Regions from separate parts of the Pseudomonas sp. CF161 genome, predicted to be linked through region 3. Evidence: predicted binding sites of a transcription regulator. Region 3 holds the regulator's gene; each other region holds the start of a gene.

Region 1 (4,832 bases), on a different contig from region 3:
CAACCTGGAAGTGGTGGCCGAAGGGGTCGAAACCCCGGAGCAACTGGCTCTGCTGCGCGGCTTCGGCTGCGACCAGGCGCAGGGCTACCTGATCAGCAAACCGCTGCCCCTGGCGGAGTTGGTGGAGTACCTGACCTTTGGCAGCAGCCAGCGATCCATGGCGGATGTGCTGAGCTAACCAGCCTGGCGAGGGGGCAATCCCGCTCGCCGGTTCAACCGACCTTTACGAATCCACCTGGGCCGAGGCATAGGCCGATGGCTGCACCTGGGGCTCCAGGCGCAGCATGCGTTTCATCCGCCATTCGAAGGCCAGGGTCAGGCTGATGGCGGCGCAGGCCAGGCCCAGGGCCAGCCCCCACCACACGCCGGTCGGCCCCCAGCCCAGGGTGAAGGCCATCAACCAGGCCGCCGGGGCCCCGATCAACCAGTAGCAGCCAAGGCCGACGAGGAAGGTGGTCTTGGCGTCCTTGAGCCCGCGAATTGCGCCCATGGCGATGGTTTGCGTGCCGTCGAACAGTTCGAACCAGGCCGCCACCGCCAACAGGCTCACGGCCAGGTTGATCACTTCGCGGAAGGCCGGGTCATTGTGGTCCAGGAACAGCCCGATCAACTGATTCGGCAGCAGCCAGAACACCATGGCAAAACACAGCATCGCCACCGCACCGAAGGCGATCCCCACCCGTCCCGCCAGGCGCGCGTCGAGCAGTTGCCCGGCGCCGTAGTGCTGGCCGATGCGCATGGTGATCGCATAGGAAATCCCCGCCGGCACCATGAACGCCACCGAAACGATCTGCAGCGCGATCTGGTGCGCCGCCAATTGGGTGCTGCCCATGGTGCCCATGCACAGCGCGGCGAAGGCAAACAATCCGACCTCGACCGCATAGGTGCCGCCGATGGGCAGGCCCAGGCGCCACAGCTCCCGCAGGTAGTGCCGGTTGGGCCGCGACAAGCCCTGGCGCAACGGATAAGGGGCGTACGCCGGATGCCGCCGGATATGCCAGGCCAGGGCCAGGGCCATGCAGTTGGCGACGATGGCGGTCACCAGGCCGATGCCCATCAGGCCCAGTTTCGGCAGGCCGAACATGCCGGTAATCAGTGCGTAGTTGAGCAGGAAGTTGGCCACGGTGCCGCCCAGGCTGATGACCATCACCGGCGTGGCGCGGCCGATGGCGCTGGTAAAGCCGCGCAAGGCCATGAAGCTCAGGTAGCCGGGCAGGGCGAAGGGCAGAATCAGCAGGAACTGCGCGGCGGAGTCGACGTTGGTTTCGGTCTGGCCGAACAGCAGCAGTACCGGCTTCAGGTTCCACAGCAGCAGGCCTGCCACCAGCGCCATCAGCCAGGCCAGCCACAGCCCGGCCTGGGTCAGGCGCGTGGCGCCTTCGATGTCGCCGGCACCCTGACGAATCGCCACCAGGGTGCCGACCGCGGCAATCACCCCGATGCAGAAAATCGACACGAACGAATAGCTGGCCGCGCCCAGCCCGCCACCGGCCAGGGCCTCGGGGCTGAGCCGGGCCATCATCAGGGTGTCGGTGAGGACCATCAACATGTGCGCCAACTGCGAGGCGATCAGCGGCCCCGCCAGCCGCAGGATGGCCCGGAGTTCGGTACGTGCTGGATGCTGCATGGTCATCAGGCTCGGCAATGGTCAATGGGTCAAGAGCGCTGATTCTCGGCGCTTGTGGCGCATTGCACAAAAGGATAAAAACGATTGCTGGCATGATTAAAACTCATGCGAACCGGTTTCTGGTAGCGTGGCCGCACTGCCCACGGAGAGCGTTATATGTCGCGTCGTCTTCCAGCCCTGTATGCCTTGCGCGCCTTTGAGGCGGCGGCCCGGCACAGTTCGTTCACCCGCGCGGCCGAAGAGTTGTCGATTACCCAGAGCGCGGTCAGCCGGCATATCCGCACCCTGGAGGAGCACTTCGCCTGCCGGCTGTTCAAGCGCAGCGGGCGCAACCTGCAACTCACGGAAGCGGCGCGCCTGCTGCTGCCGGGCGTTCGCGAAGGCTTCAGCGCCCTGGAGCGGGCCTGCAATACCTTGCGCGCCGAGGATGACATTCTGCGGATGAAGGCGCCGTCGACCCTGACCATGCGTTGGCTGCTGGCGCGGCTCAGCCGTTTTCGCCACCTGCAGCCGGGCAACGAGGTGCAACTGACCAGCGCCTGGATGGACGTCGATTCGGTGGACTTCAACCAGGAACCCTTCGACTGCGCGGTGCTGCTGAGCAACGGCCACTTTCCGGCGGACTGGGAGGCCAGCTACCTGTTTCCCGAGCTGTTGATCCCGGTGGGGGCGCCGAACCTGCTCAATGACCAGCCCTGGGATGTGGCCCGCCTGGCCGTCACCGAATTGCTGCACCCGACCCCGGACCGTCGCGACTGGCGCAGCTGGCTGGAGCGCATGGGCTTGTCCGATCAGGTCTCGCTCAAGGGCGGGCAGGTCTTCGACACCCTGGAACTGGGGATGATTGCCGCGGCCCGGGGCTACGGCGTGTCCATGGGCGATTTGCTGATGGTCGCCGAGGATGTGGCCCAGGGCCGGCTGAGCCTGCCGTGGCCGACTGCGGTGGCCAGTGGCGAGAACTATTACCTGGTCTGGCCGAAAACCCGGCCCGGAGGTGAACGTTTGCGCCGCCTCAGCGATTTTCTCCAGGGCGAGGTCCAGGCCATGCAATTGCCTGAGGTAGAGCGCCTCGGCTGAATCGATGAAGCGCCCGCGGGAGCGGCCTTGAGCGATAACCGTGCGAATTGCTCAAGTATTCATCGTTGCCGCCGAATCCTAGAAAGTGGAACTTGCGTCCCGCAGCGTTCCCGCCGTCCCCCCTTACTGGAAAATTTTGCCGAGCACGCGACCTGATCAGGATGATCCGGGCCCTCGGTCAGGAGCCGTCATGCCTCAACCCCGTGCCCGGATTGCCTCACAGCTGGGCCTTGCCCTGGCTGTGATCTTGGCGATCGTGATCAGCGGCAGTGCCGTTTTTGCCCTGCGTTCGCTGGATTCCGCCAACCTCGACACGCGGGAAGAGCACCTGGCCAGCGAAGCGCGGCTGCTGGCCGATCAGCTCAATACGTTCCACAGCACCCTGCGCGAAAGCACCCAGCGCCTGAGCGGGCTGTTCGAAAAACGCTTCAGCGGCGGCCTCAGCCTGCACCCCGAGCAGCCGGTGACAGTGGCCGGCACCTCCACGCCGGGCCTGCACCTGGGCAGCCAGGTGTTGAACAACAACTTCGAGGAAGTCGACGAGTTCAAGCAGATGACGGCCGGCGTGGCGACCGTGTTTGTCCGCAGCGGCGATGATTTTGTCCGCGTCAGCACCTCGCTGAGCAAACAGGACGGCAGCCGCGCCATCGGCACCTTGCTCGACCATGCCCACCCGGCCTACCAGAAGCTGATGGCGGGGCAGGGCTACGTCGGCCGCGCGCTGCTGTTCGACCGGTCCTACATGACCCAATACACCCCGGTGCGCGACAGCAGCGGCAAGGTGATTGCGGTGTTGTTCGTCGGTTTCGACTACACCGATGCGCAGAACGCCCAGTTCGACAACCTCAGGCGCTTCCGCATCGGCCAGACCGGTTCCCTGGCCTTGCTGGATGAGCAAAACAAATGGCTGGTGCCGCCTGCCGGCGTGCAGGCGCTGGATCAGGCGCTGCCGACCATGGCCGAGCTGATTCGCCAGCCGGGCAAGGGCCGCTTCTGGAGCGACAAGGCCGAAGACTTCTACAGCCTGGCGGTGCCGTTCGAGGGTGGCCCCTGGGCGGTGGTGGCGAGCATGCCGAAAGCGGAAATCCGCGCGGTGACCTGGAGTGTCGGCCTGCGCCTGGTCATCGGCAGCCTGCTGGCGATGCTGCTGGCGGTAGGCGCGGCGGTCTGGCTGCTGCGCAGCAAGCTGGCGCCCCTTGCAGACCTGGTGCGCCAGGCCGAGGCCCTGGGTGCCGGCGACCTGAGTGTCCGGCTGAATGTGTCCAGCCAGGATGAGATCGGCCAGTTGGCGCGCAGTTTCAACCAGATGGGCGAAGCCCTGTCGACCATGGTCGAGCACATCCGCCGGGCGGCCCAGGAGGTCAACGGCAGGGCCCAGGCGCTGGCCGGATTGTCCGGTGGTGCCTACGAGGGCATGGAGCAGCAGTCCGGCGAGATCACCAGCATGGCTGGCGCTGTGGAAGAGTTCAGCGCCACCTCGCTGAACATCGCCGACAACATGGGCAACACCGAGCGGCTGGCCCAGGAAAACGCCCAGCAGACGCGCATCGGCCGTACCTCGATGGAAGAGGCGTCATCCTCCCTGGAGCAGATCGCCGGCGCCCTGAACAGCACTGCAACGGTGATCAACACCCTGGGCCAGCGTTCCCAGGAAATCGGCGGCATTGTCGGGGTGATCACCGCCATTGCCGACCAGACCAACCTGCTGGCGCTCAATGCGGCCATTGAAGCCGCCCGAGCCGGCGAGCAGGGGCGCGGGTTTGCGGTGGTGGCCGATGAGGTGCGCAACCTGGCCTCGCGTACCCGTGAGGCCACCGATGAAATCTCGGTGATGATCGGCAGCATCCAGCAGGAAACTGGCAACGCCATCAGCACCATGGAGCAGGGCAACCGGTTGATGCAGGAAGGCCTGTCGCGCAACGCCAATGTGGCTTCGGCCCTGGCGCGGATCGATGAACAGAGCCGCAGTGCCGGCCAGCAGTTCGCCGCCATCACCACCGCGACCCAGGAGCAGAGCAGCACCGCGACCCTGCTCAGCAGCAACCTGCAAAGCATCGCCCAGGCCAACAGCGAGCAGCGTGAAGTGGTGTCCAACCTGGCGATCACCGCCAAGGAACTGGAAGCCCTC
Region 2 (4,832 bases), on a different contig from region 3:
AAACACCCGAACCCGGCCACCGACCCGATCGTGCAGCACATCCTCAACTGTGGACGGCGCGCCGCGCAGTTGGTCGAAGACGTGCTGGACTTCGCTCGGGGACGCCTGGGGCCCGGCATCACGCTGAACATCGCGTCCAGCCAGGATCTGGAGCAAACCCTGCATCACGTGGTGGCGGAGGTGCAGAGCGTGCACCCGGAGCGCCCCATCCAGTGTGTGATCGGCGATTTGCAGGGCATCCGCTGCGACCGTGACCGGGTCGCGCAACTGCTCTCCAACCTGGTGGCCAATGCCATCACCCACGGCGCGCCCGAAGGCCCGGTGCAGGTCAGGGCCGAAGTGCGTGAGGGCGTGTTTATGCTGGCGGTGCAGAACCCGGGGCAGATTCCCCCGGCGATCCTGCCCTACCTGTTCCAGCCGTACTCGCGCCCGGCCAGCGATACGCCGCAGGCCGGCCTGGGCCTGGGGTTGTATATCGCCGACCAGATCGCCCGCTCCCACGGCGGGCGCATGGACCTGGCCTCAAGCGCCGAGCACGGCACGCTCTTCACCTTCAGCCTGCCCCTGGCGCCTGAAGCTCGGGCCTGAAACAAGCGCCTGATCTCAGGCCGTGGTGTCGACCAGCGAGCCGGACGAACTGCTGCTCGAATCCTGCAAGGCTTGCAGCAGTGCGGCGGTGGCGGTCTGCAGCGAGCCGCTGGTGGAAGCGATCTGCGATTGCGCGGCGGCCACGGCGGCGGCCTTGGCATCCTTGCTGTCCTGACTGGCCTGGGCGGCCTGCAGCTGCTGTTGCTGCTCCTGCAACTCTTTCTGCAATTGCGCAATCTGCTTGCGCAGCGCCTTGACCGCATCCGACTCCTCGCTGCTGCTGGAACTGCCGCCGGACGCCGCAGCCCCCGAAGCACCGCCCGCCTTGCTGCTGTCACCGGAGGCAGCACTGGCCGCGGCAACCCCGGTCTCGGTGCTGCTGGCCTCGTCACTGGCGCTGGTCGCCAGCTTGCTGGTGCTGACCTGGGGTTGGGTAATGGAAACGGAACTGATACTGACCATGGGCATGGGCCTCGTGAGTTGGGGTTCGCCCTACCATCGACGCCGGCCCGGTCAACTTGAGAGTGACTGTGTACCGACCTGGTAAGCAGGCCGATACACAGGACGCGGCGGTCAGTTGCCCAGGCGCGCGGTGACCTCGTTCAACTGCCCCGACAAGCCATGCAGGTTGCGGCTTGCGGCTTCGGTGCGCTGCACGTTGTCGAGGTTGGTACTGGCGATGCTGGTGATCTCGGTCAGGTTGCGCGAAATGTCCTCGGCCACCGAGGTTTGCTCTTCCGCGGCCGTGGCGATCTGGCGGTTCATGTCACGGATCGCCTCCACAGCCACGGTGATCCGCTCCAGCATCGCCCCGGCCTGGGTCACTTGCTCGACGCTCTGCTCGCTGCGCGACTGGCCGCTTTCGATGGCCTGGGCGGCGTCCACCGCGCCGGTCTGCACGGTCTGGATAATCTGGTTGATCTCGATAATCGAGGCCGCCGTGCGTTGCGCCAGGCTGCGCACTTCGTCCGCCACCACCGCGAAACCACGTCCGGCCTCGCCGGCGCGGGCCGCCTCGATGGCCGCGTTCAGCGCCAGCAGGTTGGTCTGTTCGGCAATCCCGCGGATCACCTCCAGCACTTTGCCGATGCGCCCGCTGTCGGTTTCCAGCTGGCGAATGACCTTCGCGGTGTTGGCGATTTCGCCGCGCATCAGGGTGATGGTGTGGATGGTGCCCTGCATCACCTGTTCGCCCTGTTGCGCCGAATGATCGGCATCGTCGGCCGCGCGCGCCGCATCGGCGGCGTGGCGTGCCACTTCCTGGGCCGTGGCGGACATTTCGTTCATGGCCGTGGCCACCTGGTCGGTGCGGTTGAACTGCTCGTTGGTGCCCTGGGCCATCAACCCGGCGATGGAGCTCAACTCGCCGCTGGCGCTGTCCAGGTCGGAGGTGCTGCGTTGCAGGCGGCTGAAGGTGTCGGCGAGGAAATCACGCAGGGTGTTGGCGGCCATGGCCAAGCGGCCCAGTTCGTCCTGGCGGTCACTGGCGACACGTTCGGCAAAACGCCCCTGGCTCAGTTGCGCGACATACTCGATCAGGGTGCGGATCGGCTGCACCAGGTTGCGGTTGACCAGCCACAGGCTGAACAGGCCGATCATCAGGCCCGACGCCAGCATCACCAGAATCCCGATCCAGATCGTGCGTTCGGCTCCGGCGCTGATCAGCAGCGACTGCTGGTCGCCCTGCTTGCGCAACTGGCTGACCAACTCACTCATCTGCTCGCTGGTCGCACGATCCAGGCCCTTGACGGCCACATCGCCAGCTGCCGGATCCGCACCCGCCGCCACATAGGCGTCCCGGCCTTTCTGATAGGCCGCACCGAGCTGGCGATGCTCTTCGCGCAGGCGTTCGACCTGGCTTTTCAATTGCGCGTCGACACCTGGGGCCATCGCCAACTGGCCGAGAATGCCCTGGACATCGCTCTGGCGGTCTTCGAACAATTTCCAGTATTTGCTGCGTTCTTCAGGCTGTTTGCCGCGCAGCAGGACGTTCTTCCATTCCTGGACCTGGCTCTTGAACTGCAAGTTGGCCTCGTCGACCAGCTGCGAAGTGCGCAGCGGCCCCTCGATCAGATTGCGATAACTTTGCACACCATTGGACAGGAAGTTGAAACACGCCAGGGCGATCAACAACATCGCAAACAGGCTGCCGCTCAACAAGGCGAGCGTTTGCGCGCGCAGGGATTTTTGCAAGAACATCAAATGAGATCTCATGGCAGGGATGGAACACATCCGAAATGGACATGGGTGGCACACAGACATCCCTGTCAGGGCAGTCGACGACGGGCCGATGCTCGACTGCTGTGAGCGTGATCGGCGCGCAGCGGGCTTTCTTGAGCGCCTCCGACCACCGGTAGCAGGGCGCGCATTCTGCACCTGAAACTGTCACAAAAACGTCAAAAAGCCTTGCGATGATAAAGCCCAAGTGAACCTGTAAAACGCCTACAGGTGGCTTCCCTCCTGCGAGACTCCATGAACCACAGCATCGACCAAAGCCATCGCGATTCCGATCTGTTCGGCCTGTTGTACGGCTTCAGTTTTCTCCCGGGGCAAGCCGGCCGCGAGCTGGACTCGGCCAAGGCTCTGGAATGCCTGAAACAAGCAGGGGACGGTGACGAGTTTCTCTGGCTGCACCTGAACCTGGCCCACGCGGCCTGCGAGCGCTGGATGAAGGCTCACCTGGAACTGCCTGAAGAGTTTTTCGAAGCGCTGCATGAAGGCTCGCGCTCCACCCGCATCGAGCATGTGGACTCGGCCCTGCTGGCGGTGGTCAACGACGTGGTGTTCAACTTCAGCAGCATGGTCTCATCGGATATCTCGACCCTGTGGGTCTGCGCCCGCAGCCGCCTGATCGTCAGCGCCCGCCTGCAACCCCTGCACTCGGTGGACAAGCTGCGCTCCTCGGTCAAGGCCGGCGAGCGCTTTCGCTCGCCCCTGGAACTGCTGGTGCACCTGCTGCGCGACCAGGGCGAGGTACTGACCCAGATCGTGCGCAAGACCAGCCAGAGCGTGGACCAGATCGAAGACCAACTGCTGGCCGCCCGGGTCTCCACCAACCGCGCCGAACTCGGGGCCATGCGCCGGGTGCTGGTGCGCCTGCAACGACTGCTGGCGCTGGAACCGGGCTCGCTGCTGCGGCTGCTCAACCGGCCGCCGCAATGGCTGCAGAAGGAAGACGTCAAGGAGTTGCGCAAATCCACCGAGGAGTTCGCGCTGATCATCAACGACCTCACGGCCCTGGGGGAGCGAATCAAACTGTTGCAGGAAGAAATCGCCGCCAACCTCAACGAACAGACCAACCGCACCCTGTTCACCCTGACCGTGGTCACCGTGCTGGCGCTGCCGATCAACATCATCGCCGGCTTTTTCGGCATGAACGTGGGCGGCATTCCGTTTTCCGCAGACCCCGAAGGCTTCTGGATCCTGGTGGCCCTGGTCGCCACCTTCACCCTGTTCGCCGGCCGCTGGGCCTTTCGCAAACGCCAGGACTATTGAGCCAACACCCGCTGGCCCTGCATGACACCCCTTCCCCTGACCGACACAGCGCCTGTAACGGTATGCCGAAAGGCCCATTCAGATCAGCGGCCCACCCAATCGCACAAACACTGACCTGACGCAGTCTCTCTGTAACATTTGGCAACGATCATGGAGCCCACTCCTCCCCTCCACAGGATTGTCCGGCAATGGCCACCCCTTCCCTGACTGCCGCCACCCCCTCTTCCACCCGCGAAACCAAGCCCCAGCTGGATAAAAAGGCCAGCCCCTTCACCCTGGTGATGTTTTTCGCGGTACTGGCCATGGGCTTGCTGTTCACCGCCTACAGCCTGATGCATGACATGCACGAACTGGGCACCACCGTGACCACCTGGACCCCGTTCCTGCTGCTCGGCGTGGCGCTGCTGATCGCCCTGGGTTTCGAATTCGTCAACGGTTTCCATGACACCGCCAACGCCGTGGCGACGGTGATCTACACCCACTCGCTGCCACCGCATTTCGCCGTGGTCTGGTCGGGGTTCTTCAATTTCCTCGGGGTGCTGCTGTCCAGCGGCGCCGTGGCCTTCGGCATCATTGCCCTGCTGCCGGTGGAGCTGATTCTGCAAGTCGGCTCATCGGCCGGCTTCGCCATGATCTTCGCCCTGCTGATCGCCGCCATCCTGTGGAACCTCGGCACCTGGTGGCTGGGGTTGCCGGCGTCTTCGTCCCACACCCTGATCGGCTCGATCATCGGGGTCGGCGTGGCCAAT
Region 3 (4,832 bases):
GTACGGCGCGCACAATATCGCGCTGGTGAGCATGGACAGCTTCCGTATCGGTGCCCAGGAACAGCTCAAGACCCTGGGGCGCATCCTCAATGTGTCGGTGACCCATGTCGACCCGGGCCAGTCCCTGGCGCAGGCGCTCGACCCACTGTTGCGCAAGCGTGTGGTGCTGATCGATACCGCCGGCCTGCAAGCCAGCGACCCGGCCCTGCGCATGCAGCTCGAAAGCCTGGCCGGTCGCGGGATCAAATCGAAGAATTATCTGGTCCTGGCCACCACCAGCCAGAAACAGGTGCTCACCGCCGCCTATCACAGCTACAAGCGCTGCGGGTTGGCCGGTTGCATCCTGACTAAACTGGATGAAACAGCCAGCCTCGGTGAAGTGTTGAGCCTGGCGATCAGTCATGAATTGCCCGTTGCCTATCTGACCGATGGGCCACGGATTCCTGACGATCTGCACCTGCCGCGCCGGCACCAGTTGGTCAGCCGCGCAGTGAGCGTGCAGATGCAGGAAGAACCCAGCGAAGAAGCCATGGCCGACATGTTCGCGGACCTCTATCACAACCCCGCAAAACGGGTTGGATGAGGGTGGCCATGAAGAGATTGCACCGTATCTACATCGATGGTCTGCCATGCATTGTTCCAACGGTGAACGCGCAGCCAGTTATGTGGCCCCGTCTAAGTAAGACAAGGTAAAGAAAGAACATGGGCAGCATGCATCCCGTACAGGTGATTGCGGTGACCGGCGGCAAGGGTGGCGTCGGCAAGACTAACGTGTCAGTGAACTTGTCACTGGCCCTGGCTGAGCTCGGCCGGCGCGTCATGCTGCTGGACGCCGACCTGGGCCTGGCCAATGTCGACGTCCTGCTGGGCCTGACCCCCAAACGTACCCTGGCTGACGTCATCGAGGGCCGTTGCGAGCTGCGCGACGTGTTGCTCCAGGGCCCGGGCGGGATCCGTATCGTGCCTGCCGCCTCCGGCACCCAGAGCATGGTGCACCTGAGCCCGGCCCAGCATGCTGGCCTGATCCAGGCCTTCAGTGATATCGGCGACAACCTCGATGTGCTGGTCATCGACACCGCTGCGGGTATTGGTGACTCGGTAGTCAGTTTTGTCCGCGCGGCCCAGGAAGTCCTGCTGGTGGTCTGCGACGAACCGACTTCGATCACTGACGCCTACGCGCTGATCAAACTGCTCAATCGCGACTACGGCATGAACCGCTTCCGGGTCCTGGCCAACATGGCGCAAAGCCCGCAGGAGGGTCGCAATCTGTTCGCTAAGTTGACCAAGGTCACGGATCGCTTCCTGGACGTGGCTTTACAATACGTCGGTGCAGTTCCTTACGACGAATGCGTACGCAAGGCCGTGCAAAAGCAGCGTGCGGTCTATGAAGCCTTTCCTCGTTCGAAGTGCTCGCTGGCGTTCAAGGCCATTGCGCAAAAAGTCGATACCTGGCCGTTGCCTGCCAACCCACGTGGGCATCTGGAGTTTTTTGTCGAGCGTCTCGTGCAGCAAACAGCAGGACCGGTGCTATGACAGCCAGCGGCTACAACCTGTACAAGAAGTCGGCGCGTGACAGCCAATATGAATTGATCGAGCGTTATGCGCCTCTGGTCAAGCGTATCGCCTACCACCTGCTGGCACGGCTGCCGGCCAGTGTCCAGGTCGAAGACCTGATCCAGGCCGGGATGATCGGTTTGCTCGAAGTGTCGACCAAGTACGATGCGAGCAAGGGCGCAAGTTTCGAGACTTATGCCGGGATTCGTATTCGTGGGGCGATGCTCGACGAAGTGCGCAAGGGCGATTGGGCACCACGTTCAGTACACCGCAATACACGAATGGTCAGTGATGCCATTCGCTCAATTGAAGCTAAAACCGGTCGTGACGCTAAAGATCATGAAGTTGCGGCCGAACTTGAATTGAGCCTCGACGATTATTACGGGATTTTGAACGACACCTTGGGCAGCCGCCTGTTCAGCTTCGACGACCTTTTGCAGGACGGCGAGCATGAAGGGCTGCATGAGGATGGCGCGAGTGCTCATCTCGAGCCGTCACGCGATCTGGAAGATGAACGCTTCCAGGCGGCGCTGGCGGACGCGATTGCCAATTTGCCGGAGCGTGAGCGACTGGTCTTGGCGCTGTACTACGACGAAGAGCTGAACCTCAAGGAAATCGGTGAGGTCCTGGGGGTCAGCGAATCGCGGGTCAGCCAGTTACACAGCCAGTGCGCGGCCCGCTTGCGGGGGCGTTTGGGGGAGTGGCGAGCGCGCTGACAGGCAGTGTGGGGACACTGCGAACGGGACCGGTAAGGCGTGATGCCGCACCGGTCTTGCAGTGTGTATTCCATGCAGTCGTTGAGTGTTACGTCGTATTGATTGAATGGCGCGTTCAGGTGCTGGGCGCGTTTAAGACTGCTTGGAGGTCGAATTGGACAAGAACATGAAAATCCTCATCGTTGATGACTTCTCAACGATGCGGCGGATCATAAAAAACCTGTTGCGTGACCTGGGTTTCACCAACACGGTCGAGGCCGATGACGGTACTACCGCGATTCCGGTCCTCAACAGCGGGAGCATCGACTTTCTGGTAACGGACTGGAACATGCCTGGCATGACCGGTATCGATTTGCTGCGCCACGTGCGCGCCGACGAGAAGCTCAAGCACCTGCCGGTGCTGATGGTGACTGCCGAGGCCAAGCGTGAACAGATCATTGAAGCGGCTCAGGCCGGCGTCAATGGCTACGTGGTGAAACCATTCACGGCTCAGGCGTTGAAAGAGAAGATCGAAAAAATCTTCGAACGCATCGGTTGATGCGCGAAGACATTGCGCCACGGGGGAGCTATGGAGCATAACGAATCTTCATTGGGCGATTTTGAGTCGACCCTGAAAAAACATGCCCACGAACTGGTCGAGAGCCTTGAAAAAGGCAAGTTTGGCGAGGCTGTGCAACTGATCCATGAGCTCAATCAGACCCGTGACCGCGGCCTGTACCAGGAAGTCGGCAAGCTCACCCGCGAGCTGCATAGCGCGATCGTCAATTTTCAGATTGACCCGCATATGCCGCAAGCCGAGGAAGTTTCACAGATCACGGATGCCACCGAGCGCCTGTCCTATGTGGTCAGGCTGACCGAGGCCGCGGCCAATCGCACCATGGATTTGGTGGAAAGCAGCACCCCGCTGGTCAACGGCCTGAGCAACGATGCCCAGGCCTTGAGCGCTGACTGGGGGCGCTTCATGCGTCGCGAAGTCGGGGCTGAAGAGTTTCGCGAGCTGGCACGGCGCGTCGACAGTTTCCTGACGCGTAGCGAACAGGAGACCCGGACCGTTTCCGGCCATCTCAACGACATTCTGTTGGCGCAGGATTACCAGGACCTCACGGGCCAGGTGATCAAGCGTGTGACCCAGTTGGTCACGGAAGTCGAAAGCAATCTGCTCAAACTCGTCTTGATGGCCAGCCAGGTCGACCGTTTTGCGGGCATCGAACATGACCGCGAATCGATCCTGGCCGAAAAAGATCCGCAAAAACATCTCGCCAAGGGTGAAGGTCCGCAGATTCATGCCGATAAACGTGAAGACGTTGTGTCCGGTCAGGACGATGTAGACGATTTGCTTTCCAGCCTTGGATTCTAGGAGCACCCATTAATGAGCTTCGGCGCCGATGAAGAGATCCTTCAGGATTTCCTGGTTGAGGCCGGCGAGATTCTAGAGCAACTGTCCGAACAACTGGTCGAGCTGGAAAGCCGACCGGATGATGCGGATCTGCTCAATGCAATTTTTCGCGGTTTTCACACTGTTAAAGGGGGCGCCGGCTTCCTCCAGCTCAATGAGCTGGTGGAGTGCTGCCACATCGCCGAGAACGTCTTCGACATCCTGCGCAAGGGTGAGCGTCGTGTCGACTCGGAGCTGATGGATGTGGTGCTCGAAGCGCTGGACGCGGTGAACGGCATGTTCGGCCAGGTCCGCGAACGGACTCAGGTCACGGCCGCGACTCCGGAGCTGCTTGCGGCCCTGGCGCGGCTGGCAGAACCTGCGGCGGCGGTAGAGGTGGCGGCGGAGCCCGAAGTGGCCGAAGCGGTGGCCGAGCCGGTGGCTGAAAGCGAATCGGGGGATATCACCGATAACGAATTCGAGCTGCTGCTGGACTCGCTCAACGCCGCCAAGGCCGAAGCCGAGGCGCCTGCGGCGGCTCTGGTGGCCAGCAGCGATGCGGCCAGCGACGAAATCACCGATGCCGAGTTCGAGTCCTTGCTCGACCAGTTGCATGGCAAGGGCCAGTTCGCCCCGGATGCCGTCGCAGCGAGCGAACCCGCCGCGGCGAAAGCAGCGACGCCGGGTGCGAGCGACAGCAACGAAATTACCGATGATGAATTCGAAGCACTGCTCGATCAGTTGCATGGCAAGGGCAACTTTGCCGTGGACGCGCTCGAGTCTGCCGTCGCTTCGGTGCCGGCAGCTGCCGCGCCCGCCGCGGCTGCAGCCGGCAGCGACCTGATCAGCGATCACGAATTCGAATCCCTGCTCGACGAGTTGCACGGCAAGGGCAAGTTTTCCGAAGTGGCGGGTGCCGGTTCTGCCGCTCCAGCCGCTGCGACCGCGGCTGCGGTAGCGCCCAAGCCCGTGGCGAAAAAGCCCGAGCCCAAGGCCGAAGCTCCCAAGGCTGCGGCTCCTGCCGCCGCTGCCGCACCTGCTCCGGCACGTGCCGCCGCAGCGCCACCGCCAGAAAAGCCCGCCAGTGAAGCCGAGACCACCGTACGGGTTGATACCGCACGCCTGGACGAGATCATGAACATGGTCGGCGAACTGGTGCTGGTGCGTAACCGCCTGGTGCGCCTGGG

Evidence for each region. The regulator FliA, encoded in region 3, starts transcription of late flagellar genes. The targets are predictions, from matches to a motif close to CTAAAGTTTNNNNNNNNNNNGCCGNTAA.
Region 1: the regulator FliA is predicted to act here: its motif matches at 2,755-2,782, upstream of CF161_RS07660 (methyl-accepting chemotaxis protein).
Region 2: the regulator FliA is predicted to act here: its motif matches at 2,899-2,926, upstream of CF161_RS06255 (methyl-accepting chemotaxis protein).

Annotation. Positions count from the first base shown of each region.
Region 1 is NZ_ATLP01000041.1:37,355-42,186, reverse strand. It holds gene CF161_RS07675 (bifunctional diguanylate cyclase/phosphodiesterase) at 1-178, shown strand, start outside; gene CF161_RS07670 (NorM family multidrug efflux MATE transporter) at 224-1,633, opposite strand; gene CF161_RS07665 (LysR substrate-binding domain-containing protein) at 1,784-2,704, shown strand; gene CF161_RS07660 (methyl-accepting chemotaxis protein) at 2,895-4,832, shown strand, end outside.
Region 2 is NZ_ATLP01000038.1:201,563-206,394, forward strand. It holds gene CF161_RS06245 (GAF domain-containing sensor histidine kinase) at 1-588, shown strand, start outside; gene CF161_RS06250 (hypothetical protein) at 604-1,050, opposite strand; gene CF161_RS06255 (methyl-accepting chemotaxis protein) at 1,162-2,787, opposite strand; gene CF161_RS06260 (transporter) at 3,061-4,083, shown strand; gene CF161_RS06265 (inorganic phosphate transporter) at 4,272-4,832, shown strand, end outside.
Region 3 is NZ_ATLP01000107.1:91,655-96,486, reverse strand. It holds gene flhF (flagellar biosynthesis protein FlhF) at 1-583, shown strand, start outside; gene fleN (flagellar synthesis regulator FleN) at 703-1,533, shown strand; gene fliA (RNA polymerase sigma factor FliA) at 1,530-2,270, shown strand; gene CF161_RS24300 (chemotaxis response regulator CheY) at 2,437-2,808, shown strand; gene CF161_RS24295 (protein phosphatase CheZ) at 2,839-3,627, shown strand; gene CF161_RS24290 (chemotaxis protein CheA) at 3,640-4,832, shown strand, end outside.